Regions from separate parts of the Streptomyces sp. NBC_00212 genome, predicted to be linked through region 2. Evidence: riboswitches for the same ligand, from Rfam matches in the RefSeq annotation. Region 2 holds a riboswitch; each other region holds the start of a gene.
What was found. Region 2 has a riboswitch for S-adenosylmethionine ahead of thrC (threonine synthase). Riboswitches for the same ligand answer to the same signal wherever they lie in the genome.

Region 1 (3,267 bases), 2.3 Mb from region 2:
CAGGGGGTGCAGGGGGCGAAGCCCCCGCATGGGGTCTGGGGCGCAGCCCCAGGGGCGGAACCAACCAACCCCGCGCGACGGGCGGGCGGGTGGGCAGACTCCCCGGGGTCTGGGGCGGAGCCCCAGGGAGGCGTGGCCCGGCGGGGTTACACCGCCGGGACGCAGCGGCCCGACTCCGTGCGGTACTGCCACTTCGCACCCTGCGTGACCAGCTCCCGCACCGCCCGCACGAAGCGGTCCACGTGCTCGTCCGGCGTCCCCGCCCCGAAGCTGACCCGGATCGCGTTCAGGGAGCGCTCGCCCGGCTCGGCCTCGGGGGCCCCGCACTCGCCCGGGTCCTGCGGGTCGCTGCCGAGCAGGGTGCGCACCAGCGGGTGGGCGCAGAACAGGCCGTCGCGCACGCCGATGCCGTACTCCGCCGAGAGCGCCGCCGCGAAGTGCGAGCTGTTCCAGCCGTCGACGACGAACGAGATGACGCCGACCCGGGGCGCGTCGTCGCCGAAGAGCGACAGGACCCGGACCTCGGGCACCTCCGCCAGGCCGGCCCGCACCTTCGCGATCAGGTGCCGCTCCCGCTCGACCAGCGAGTCGAAGCCCGCCTCGGTCAGCGCCTTGCAGGCGGAGGCGATGGAGTAGACGCCGATGACGTTGGGCGATCCGGCCTCGTGGCGGGCGGCCGTGGTGTGCCACTCCACGTCCACGCCGCCGTCGGCGCGCCGCGCGACCTTCTTGGAGGCGCCGCCGCCGGCCAGGTAGGGCTCGGACTCCTGGAGCCAGTCCGCGCGCCCGGCGAGCACGCCCGAGCCGAAGGGCGCGTACAGCTTGTGCCCGGAGAAGGCGATCCAGTCGACGTCCAACTCCCGTACGGATACGGGGTGATGGGGCGCGAGCTGGGCGGCGTCGAGGACGATGCGGGCGCCGTGGGCGTGCGCGGCGGCGGCGAGTTCCCGTACCGGCCACAGCTCGCCGGTGACGTTGGACGCGCCGGTGACACAGACGAGGGCGGGGCCGTAGGGGTCGCGGTCGGCGAGCGCGCGCTCCAGCGTCTCGACGGCCTGCTGCGGGGTGCGCGGCGCGTTCAGGTACGTCACGCGGGCGTCGCGCCACGGCAGCAGCGAGGCGTGGTGCTCGGTCTCGAAGACGAAGACCTCGCAGTTAGCCGGGATCACCTGGGCGAGCAGGTTCAGCGAGTCCGTGGTGGAGCGGGTGAAGACGATCTGGTCGCCGGGGCGGCAGTCGAGGAACTCGGCCACCGTCTCGCGGCTGTTCTCGAACAGGTCGGTGGAGAGCTGCGAGAGGTAGCCGGCCCCGCGGTGCACGCTGCCGTAGTAGGGGGCGTACGCGGCGACGTCGTCCCAGACCCGCTGGAGGGCGGGTGCGCTCGCCGCGTAGTCGAGGGCGGCGTAGGTCACCTCGCCGCCGGTGACCAGCGGCACGGTGACATCGCGGCCGAGCACCGGCAGCGGCGCCGCACAGCAGGGGTCGGCGGACTCGACGGCGGTAGCAGTGGTGGTGGCGGCAGGGCGTGCGGACATGGCGGTATCTCCTGGCAGGAAAAGGCGAGTTGACTTCGGACCCCGGGTACGGCGGCGCGACCCTGCTGCGATCGAGAGGGCTCAACTGCCTTGCCGTGTACGGGTGTTGACCTCGAACACGCAGCCCGAGACGGGTGCGCGGAGGGTTGTGAAGAAGGGGCGGTACGCCCTATCGCATTCGCTTGCTCACGAGACTGCTCCCTTGAGGACCAGGACCCCAGGGCTGTGACATCCAACGATGTCCAGGGGTCCGCGCTTGCCGTAGGCCTTGCTGCCTACGACCTGGTCTTCACCCGGGGCACCCCGCCACGGACGGAGGGTTGCCGGACAGCGAGCCGGGGCCTAAATCGCTGTCACTCATGACCTTGAACAGCATCCTGCCACACGTCCCGGCGTGCGCAAGGCACAGTCCGCGATCTGGACTGCGCCTTGCGTCACATCAGGTACGGGCTACGCGTTGCTGGCCGCGACCCAGCGCTCCAGGGCGCGCTGGGCCGCCCCGGAGTCGATGGCCTCGGCAGCCCGGGCCATGGCGGCGCCGAGCTGCCCGGCGAGCGGGCCCTGTCCCGGTTCGAGGGCGACGAGGGCAGCGGCCGAGTTGAGCAGCACCGCGTCCCGCACCGGCCCGCGCTCCCCCGCAAGCAGGCGCCGGGCGACATCGGCGTTGTACGAGGAGTCCGCGCCGCGCAGCGCCTCGATGGGCACGATCTCGATGCCCACATCCCGCGGGTCGAAGCTCTCCTCGCGGACCCGGCCGTCGCGCACCACCCACACCCGGGACGTCCCGGTGGTGGTCAGTTCGTCGAGGCCGTCGTCACCGCGGAAGACCAGCGCGGAGGAGCCGCGTTCGGCGAGCACGCCCGCCACGATGGGCGCCATCCGCGCGTCCGCGACGCCGGTCGCCTGGGCCCGTACCCGCGCCGGATTGGTCAGCGGGCCGAGGAAGTTGAAGGTGGTGCGGATCCCCATCTCGCGGCGGGCCGCGGCGACGTAGCGCAGCGCCGGGTGGAACTTGACCGCGAAGCAGAAGGTGATGCCGGCCTCCTCCGCGACCTCGACGACCCGCTGCGGGCTGAGGTCGAGGTTGACGCCGAGCTTCTCCAGTACGTCGGACGCTCCGCTGGCCGAGGAGGCGGCCCGGTTGCCATGTTTGACGACCTTGGCGCCGGTGCCGGCCACCACGATCGCCGACATGGTGGAGATGTTGACGGTCTTGGCGTTGTCGCCGCCGGTGCCGACGATGTCGACGCTGGGGCCCGGTACCTCGATGAGGTTGGCGTGCTCGTACATGGTGCGCACCAGGCCGGTGATCTCGGCGACCGTCTCGCCCTTGGCCCGCAGGGCCACCGCGAAGGCGGCGATCTGGGCGTCGGTGGCCTCCCCGCGCATGATCCTGTCCATCGCCCACGCGGTCACGTCCGCGCTCTGGTCGGTGCCGCTCAGGAGCGCGTCCAGGACGCCCGGCCAGGAGTGGGCCGCCACGGTGTCGCCTCCGGTGGGGGTAACAGCGCTCATGCTCGCTCCTGGTGGTCAAGGGACTGGATACCGCCCGCCAGCCTATCGACAGCGACGGGGCACCCCGCGCCCGTGCCCGCACTGCGGACGCCGTAGAGAAACGCGTACGCAAAAGACTCCGGCCCGGCCCCCGCGAAGGGGCCGGGCCGGAGCCTCGGTTGTGGCGACCGTCAGATCAAGCGGAGATCAGTGGTGGCCGTGGCCGCTCGTGATCTCC
Region 2 (3,267 bases):
TACCCCGCTCAACCATGTTGAATTGCCCCCTCCGCTTCTCGTGCGGAGAGGGCAACTCTGGGTTCAACTCTGGGTACGGATGAAGTTAAACGCGCGGTTGAAGACGGCGGTTGAAGACGGCGGATCAGCCGCCCGCGACCGCCGGGATGATCGAGACGCCGGCGCCCTCGGGCGTGGCCGTCTGGAGGCCCTGCTCGAAGCGCACGTCGTCGTCGTTGACGTACACGTTGACGAAGCGGCGCAGCTTGCCCTGGTCGTCCAGGACGCGCGCGGCGATGCCGGTGTGGTTCTTCTCCAGGTCGGCGATGACCTCGGCGAGGGTGGCTCCCTCGGCGGCGACCTCGGCCTGGCCACCGGTGTAGGTGCGGAGAATCGTGGGGATGCGGACGTTCACGCTCATGGTTCGGTGCTCCTAGTCGTTCAGCAGTGGCTCAGTGGGCCGAGGCCCGCCTCGTGGCTCAGCGCCTCAGCGCCTCAGTGGGCGAGGCCGGCCTCGCGGAAGGCGTCCAGGCTCGGGCGGATGGTCGCGGTCGCCTGGGACGTGGCGGCCACCGCGTCCAGGGTCTTGAGCCCGTCACCGGTGTTGAGCACGACCGTGGTGAGCGACGGGTCGATGAGACCGGCCTCGATGAGCTTCTTGGTGACGCCGACCGTCACACCGCCCGCGGTCTCCGCGAAGATGCCCTCGGTCCGGGCGAGCAGCTTGATCGCGTCGACGATCTGCTCGTCGTTCACGTCCTCCACCGCGCCGCCGGTACGGCGCGCGATGTCCAGGACGTACGGGCCGTCCGCCGGGTTGCCGATCGCGAGGGACTTGGCGATGGTGTCCGGCTTCTGGGGGCGTACGACGTCGTGCCCGGCCTTGAAGGCGGTCGACACCGGGGAGCAGCCCTCGGCCTGCGCGCCGAAGATCTTGTACGGCTTGTCCTCGACGAGGCCGAGCTTGATCAGCTCCTGGAGGCCCTTGTCGATCTTGGTGAGCTGGGAGCCCGAGGCGATCGGGATGACCAGCTGGTCCGGCAGCTGCCAGCCGAGCTGCTCGCAGATCTCGTACGCCAGCGTCTTGGAACCCTCGCCGTAGTACGGCCGCAGGTTGACGTTGACGAAGCCCCAGCCCTCGCCGAGCGGGTCGCCGATGAGCTCGGAGCAGAAGCGGTTCACGTCGTCGTAGTTGCCCTCGATGCCGACGAGCTCGCCGCCGTACACCGCGGCCATGACGACCTTGCCCTGCTCCAGGTCGTGCGGGATGAACACGCAGGAGCGGAAGCCGGCCCGCGCGGCGGCGGCGCCGACCGCGCCCGCGAGGTTTCCGGTGGAGGAGCAGGAGAGGGTGGTGAAGCCGAAGGCGCGGGCGGCCTCCAGGGCCTGGGCGACGACGCGGTCCTTGAAGGAGTGCGTCGGGTTGCCCGAGTCGTCCTTGACGAACAGCTTGCCGGGCTCGACGCCCAGCTCGCGCGCCAGGTTCTCGGCCTTGACGAGCTTGGTGAAGCCCGGGTTCAGGTTCGGCTTGTCGGCGACGTCGGCGGGGACGGGCAGCAGCGGCGCGTAACGCCAGATGTTCTCGGGGCCCGCCTCGATCCGCTTGCGCAGCGCCTCGGGGTCGCCGAGCGGCAGGTCATAAGCCACTTCGAGCGGTCCGAAACACAGTTCGCAGGCGAAGATCGGGCCAAGTTCGAAACGCTGGCCGCACTCGCGGCAGGAAAGCCCGGACGCCGGACCGAGATCAACGGCATTGTCGGCAGAGGTACGGTTTTCGACAGTCTGTGCAGACATGGAGGGGAGGCCCTTTCTCCTCATCTTCCTCACGGCGAACGTCGCCATGAGACGGATTTGGCACCTTCCCTAGCCGGTGGCCTCGTGTCTTGGATCGTAGAGATCGACGAGAACCGACTGGAGGGTTGCCGGGGCTTCAACGGGCCGTTTCCCTCTGCCCCTCTGGATGAGCGGTATTCGATTGTCAGCGTGACGACGACCCCCGACATGCGACGGTCATCCGCGTTGTTCAAGACTGTAACCGAAGCCCGGGACGGTTGAGATAGTCGTCCGAACCGCGAGATGGATCACACGAGGAGGCCAGGAACCGTGCTGGAAGAGGTGGAACGCTGGCTGAGCAGGCGTTCCTGGTCCGCGGCGGAGCGGCCGATCGAGCGGATCCTGGCCGCGAAACAGCGCACCGGTACGACCGTCAGTGTCGTGCTGCCCGCCCTCGACGAGGAGGCCACCGTCGGTGACATCGTGGCCGCGATCCGGCGCGAGCTGATGACCGATTCCGTCCCCCTGGTCGACGAGCTCGTGGTGATCGACTCCGGCTCCACCGACCGTACGGCCGAGGTCGCGGCGAAGGCCGGCGCCCGGGTCGTCCACCGGGACGCGATCCTGCCCCGCATACCCGCGCTGCCCGGCAAGGGCGAGGTGCTGTGGCGCTCGCTGCTCGTGACCAGCGGCGACGTCGTGTGCTTCATCGACGCGGACCTGAAGGACTTCGACGCGGGGTTCGTCTCCGGGATCGTCGGGCCGCTCCTGACCGACCCGGACGTGGACTTCGTCAAGGCGATGTACGACCGCCCCTTCGGAGCGGACAGCCCCTTCGGGGAGACGGCGAGCCAGGGGGGCCGGGTCACCGAGCTCGTGGCGCGGCCGCTGCTCAACCTCCACTGGCCCCAACTGGCCGGAATTGTCCAGCCGTTGGGCGGCGAGTACGCGGCCCGGCGCTCACTCCTGGAGCGGCTGCCGTTCCCCGTCGGGTACGGAGTGGAGCTCGCGCTGCTCGTCGACGCGCTGCACACGGTGGGCCTCGACGCGCTGGCCCAGGTCGACGTGGGCGTACGCAGGCACCGCCACCAGGACGGGCCGGCGCTCGGCCGGATGGCCGCCGCGATCTACCGCACCGCGCAGCTGAGGCTGTCCCGGGGCCATCTCGTACGGCCCGAGCTGACCCAGTTCGAGCGCGGTGAGCACGGCTTCGTACCGCACACGTACGCCGTCGACACCGAGGAGCGGCCGCCCATGCGGGACATCGAGGAGTACGCGGTGCACCGGGCGGCGTAGGACGGCCGGATCCCGCTCCCGGGGGCGGGCGTACGGGTGTTTGAGGGGTTGCGGGGTGGGCTAGGTTCCGCAACATGGTCACCGCGCACGCCGCCCCCAGGGCCCAGGTACTCGTCGCGTCGAATCGCGGCCCCGTCTCGTATGCCCTGAAGGAGGACGGGTCCCTCGAATCCAAGCGGGGCGGGGGCGGGCTCGTCTCGGGGCTCAGCGCGATCGGCT
Region 3 (3,267 bases), 3.1 Mb from region 2:
ACGGGTAGAACTGGCATGGGGTTCAGGCGCGTTGTGTCCTCGTTTGTCAGGCGGTCTGGCCGTGAAGGTTTGGCAGGGTCCTGTGAGAACTTGTGGTGTCAGAGAGGCGTGCCCAGCCGCATGTGAGGCGCTCAACAGGTTGTTCGTCTGCTGGTGGTATACGGCCTGACCTGCTTCTGGCCTGCGGAAACGAGTGGGAGCTCGCGCTGCGGAGCAGAGTTGGTCCGTATATGGTCCGGATCTTGCTGTGGTGTCCGCGAGCAGGGGCTTTCCCCTCGCTCCTACACGCCGGCCGGTGCGGATCACCTTTCGATGCGGTCGACGCCGTCGGCTTTGCTGTGGCGCAGGGCGGTCTTGAAGTTCTGCTCCAAGGTTCCGGTCATGCGGGTCATGAGCGGCTCGTTGAGGTGGCCCAGGTCGATGTTGAGCAGATCGCGAGGGGACGGCTGGCGTAGCCGGGTCAGGGTGTAGGCCGACATGGACGCCAGCGGGTAGAGCCAGTTTTCTAGGGTTTCCCCGAGCAGTGGGCGGTCTTCGGCGTACTGGGTGAGGAAGTCGCGAAGCCGAGTGTGGACGTCGAGGCAGAGCCGGTAGATGTCGAGGTCGTGCCGGGTCGAGAAGATCTGGGCGAGGTGCATCTGCCCGTACAAGGGCACCGCCGAGTACTGGTCGTGGAGCGGCGAGGCCGAGGTGCGCTCTCGACGCGGTGACCCGGGCGGTCCGCGTGGGCTCTATGCCGCGTCGTACATCGTCTTGATCGCGCTCCGGAAAGCGGGACGGTCGCCGAGCCGTCGCACGTAGTCCCCGAGCCGAGGGGATGCACACCTCAGCTCGTCCCGGTCGAGGCGGACGAGCGCCACCCACACGTCCACGTCCGCGGCAGTCAACTCCGTTCCCAGTGCGTAGGGGTGGCGGGCGAGGCCGCGGTCCAGCAGGGCCAGTGCCGCCTGTCGCGCCGAGGGTCGCGCGGCCGGAGTGACGTCCCGGTCCAGCAGGGTGCTGAGGGCTTCGATGTCCGCGACGAGGCGCGGCGGCCGGAGAGGCGCGTGCTGGGCGCCTTCCTCACCGGCGAGGGAGCCCGCCAGGTCGCGGAGGATGTCGGGGGTGTGGTTGCTGACGATCCGTCCGCTCCAGCGGTCGCGCAGCGCGGGCGCCGCCAGGGGTCCGTCGAAGTGGTGGACCGTGGTCTCGTACGCGCGGTGCAGTTCGGCGTAGCCGTCGGGGGTCGCGGCAAGGGAGGTCAGGAGCGTCGTGGCGACCGACTGGCGCAGGCCGAGCAGGTCGAGGGTGATCGAGATGCGCAGCGAGCGGGGACAACTCGCGCACAGAAACAGGTCGTAGCGCCGGGGCGCGGGATAGAAGCCGCTGGCCGCGCCGACGCCGATCCGGCTGCGGAAACGACGGGGCTGAGGGGGTGCCGTGATCGTCCTGGATCGCGGACCCGGAGCGGGCGCCGGCGGCTGGCAGCCGGTGGAGGCGGCTGTGCGGGAACTGCGGGAAACTGTCTCGGGCATGACTCTCCCTGGGAATGAGATGCCACTACGGCTTTGCGGGCATGAGCGGCCGGATGGGATGCGGGGGCGGCTGCGCTGACAGGCGACCGTCCGGATCGTGCGGAATCAGACCCGGTCGATCGCAGATCAAACGCAGATCAAACGCGGATCAGTAAGCGCTGGAGATGCGCTGGAGATCGATGTGCAGGCGCCTGGTCAAGCCGCTCCTGGGCATGTCCACCCGCCTCACTCCCGGGGCTCGCGAGACGCGAGACCACGCTTGCCCCGCCGTGCCGACGGAACCCGGTCGTCACCCGGGGCACCCCGTCGCGGCGGAAGGGTTGCCTGTCAGCGGGCCGGGGCCGATGACCACTGAAGCGGGCAAACCGCGGTGTGGGCGCTGACAATCGTGACCGTCGACGCCAGTCTGAGCGGGCTTCGTTGCGCCGTCAAGAAGCCTGGGCGAGCGGTCTCATCTGGTGGTCCGGTGCGTTGACATTCCCCTCGGCGCCTGGCTACGTTCCGCGAACGACGTGCGGCCCCCGGGCCCGGAGAAGTGACGGTGACAGTGATGCGCGCAGCTGACGGGACGGCCGCTCGGCGGCACCACGGCCGCATCCTCCTGTGTACGGACCGGGCCGTCGACCTGCTGCGTGTCAGCAGCGCGCTGTGTACGGCCATGAGTAGCGCCCTCTGCCGAGGCTGACAGTTCCCTGGGCCTGTGGTGCGCCCACCGCTGTCGCTGCGACCCCCTGCGCTCGACAGTCCCCCGGCTCACGGCCCCCACGCGCGTCACCGCAGGCTTGCGCCGAGCCCGTGCAGAGACCTCGTCGGCCATGACGAAACAAGGGGTCGAACTCCGGGAAGGAAAGGAGTAGTTGTGGTGTTGGACTTGCTGAAGAGCGCGCGGCCCCCCGCCGGGGAGCCGTCCGCGCCGCGTCGGCAAGGATCCCGGGCACACCGGGCGGGAGGGGCGGTGAGCTGGGTGCTCGCGTTGTCCCCTCGCCGTGTCGCGAAGCCGGTGCCGCCCCGCCGTCTGTACTTGTACTCCCGGCATCACATCGACCTGCTGCGCGTCGCCGGCGCGCTCTGTCGCCCCTGACGTTCCCTCGCGGCCACGCCCTCGCACGGGGCGGGCTTTCTCGTACGGATCTTCAGGAAGGCGTCACTGCCGTGACCTCATCACCCTCTCCTTTGCACCTCGCTGTCGCTCTCGACGGCACCGGCTGGCATCCGGCGTCCTGGCGGGAGCCGGTGGCCCGCCCCCGCGATCTGCTCACCGCCGGGTACTGGGCCGACCTCGTCGTGGAAGCCGAACACGGACTGCTCGACCTCGTGACCATCGAGGACGGTCTCGGATTGCAGTCGTCGCTGCTCACCGAGCCCGACGACCGTACCGACCAGGTGCGCGGCCGCCTGGACGCCGTCCTCATCGCCGCCCGCATCGCGCCACGGACCCGGCACATCGGAGTGGTGCCGACCGTGGTGACCACGCACACCGAGCCGTTCCACATCTCGAAGGCGATCGCCACGCTCGACTACGTCAGTGCGGGCCGCGCGGGCGTACGCGTGCAGATCGACGCGCGCCCCAACGAGGCCGCGCACTTCGGGCGCCGGACCGTCCCGCCGCTGCCTGCCGGAGGCTACAACACCCCTGCCGGGCAGGTCGCGGTGCGCCCGCACTTCGACGAGGCGGCCGACTACGTCGAGGTAGTGCGCAGGCTCTGGGACAGCTGGGAGGACGACGCCGAGATCCGGGACGTGGCGACCGGGC

Region 1: it holds a riboswitch for S-adenosylmethionine, as region 2 does, so the genes downstream of both, OHA17_RS28795 (aminotransferase class V-fold PLP-dependent enzyme) here and thrC (threonine synthase) in region 2, are expected to answer to the same signal.
Region 3: it holds a riboswitch for S-adenosylmethionine, as region 2 does, so the genes downstream of both, OHA17_RS04040 (glutathione S-transferase family protein) here and thrC (threonine synthase) in region 2, are expected to answer to the same signal.

What each region holds. Positions count from the first base shown of each region.
Region 1 covers NZ_CP108115.1:6,318,768-6,322,034, reverse strand. Annotated here, with positions in the region: gene OHA17_RS28795 (aminotransferase class V-fold PLP-dependent enzyme) at 147-1,535, opposite strand; SAM riboswitch class IV at 1,783-1,900, opposite strand; gene trpD (anthranilate phosphoribosyltransferase) at 1,986-3,050, opposite strand; gene OHA17_RS28785 (cytochrome bc complex cytochrome b subunit) at 3,237-3,267, opposite strand, start outside.
Region 2 covers NZ_CP108115.1:3,979,422-3,982,688, forward strand. Annotated here, with positions in the region: gene OHA17_RS18160 (MoaD/ThiS family protein) at 125-400, opposite strand; gene thrC (threonine synthase) at 475-1,773, opposite strand; SAM riboswitch class I at 1,791-1,946, opposite strand; gene OHA17_RS18170 (glucosyl-3-phosphoglycerate synthase) at 2,083-3,048, shown strand; gene OHA17_RS18175 (trehalose-6-phosphate synthase) at 3,123-3,267, shown strand, end outside.
Region 3 covers NZ_CP108115.1:859,181-862,447, reverse strand. Annotated here, with positions in the region: gene OHA17_RS04045 (hypothetical protein) at 303-656, opposite strand; gene OHA17_RS04040 (glutathione S-transferase family protein) at 732-1,514, opposite strand; SAM riboswitch class IV at 1,765-1,908, opposite strand; gene OHA17_RS04035 (putative leader peptide) at 2,215-2,595, shown strand; gene OHA17_RS04030 (LLM class flavin-dependent oxidoreductase) at 2,667-3,267, shown strand, end outside.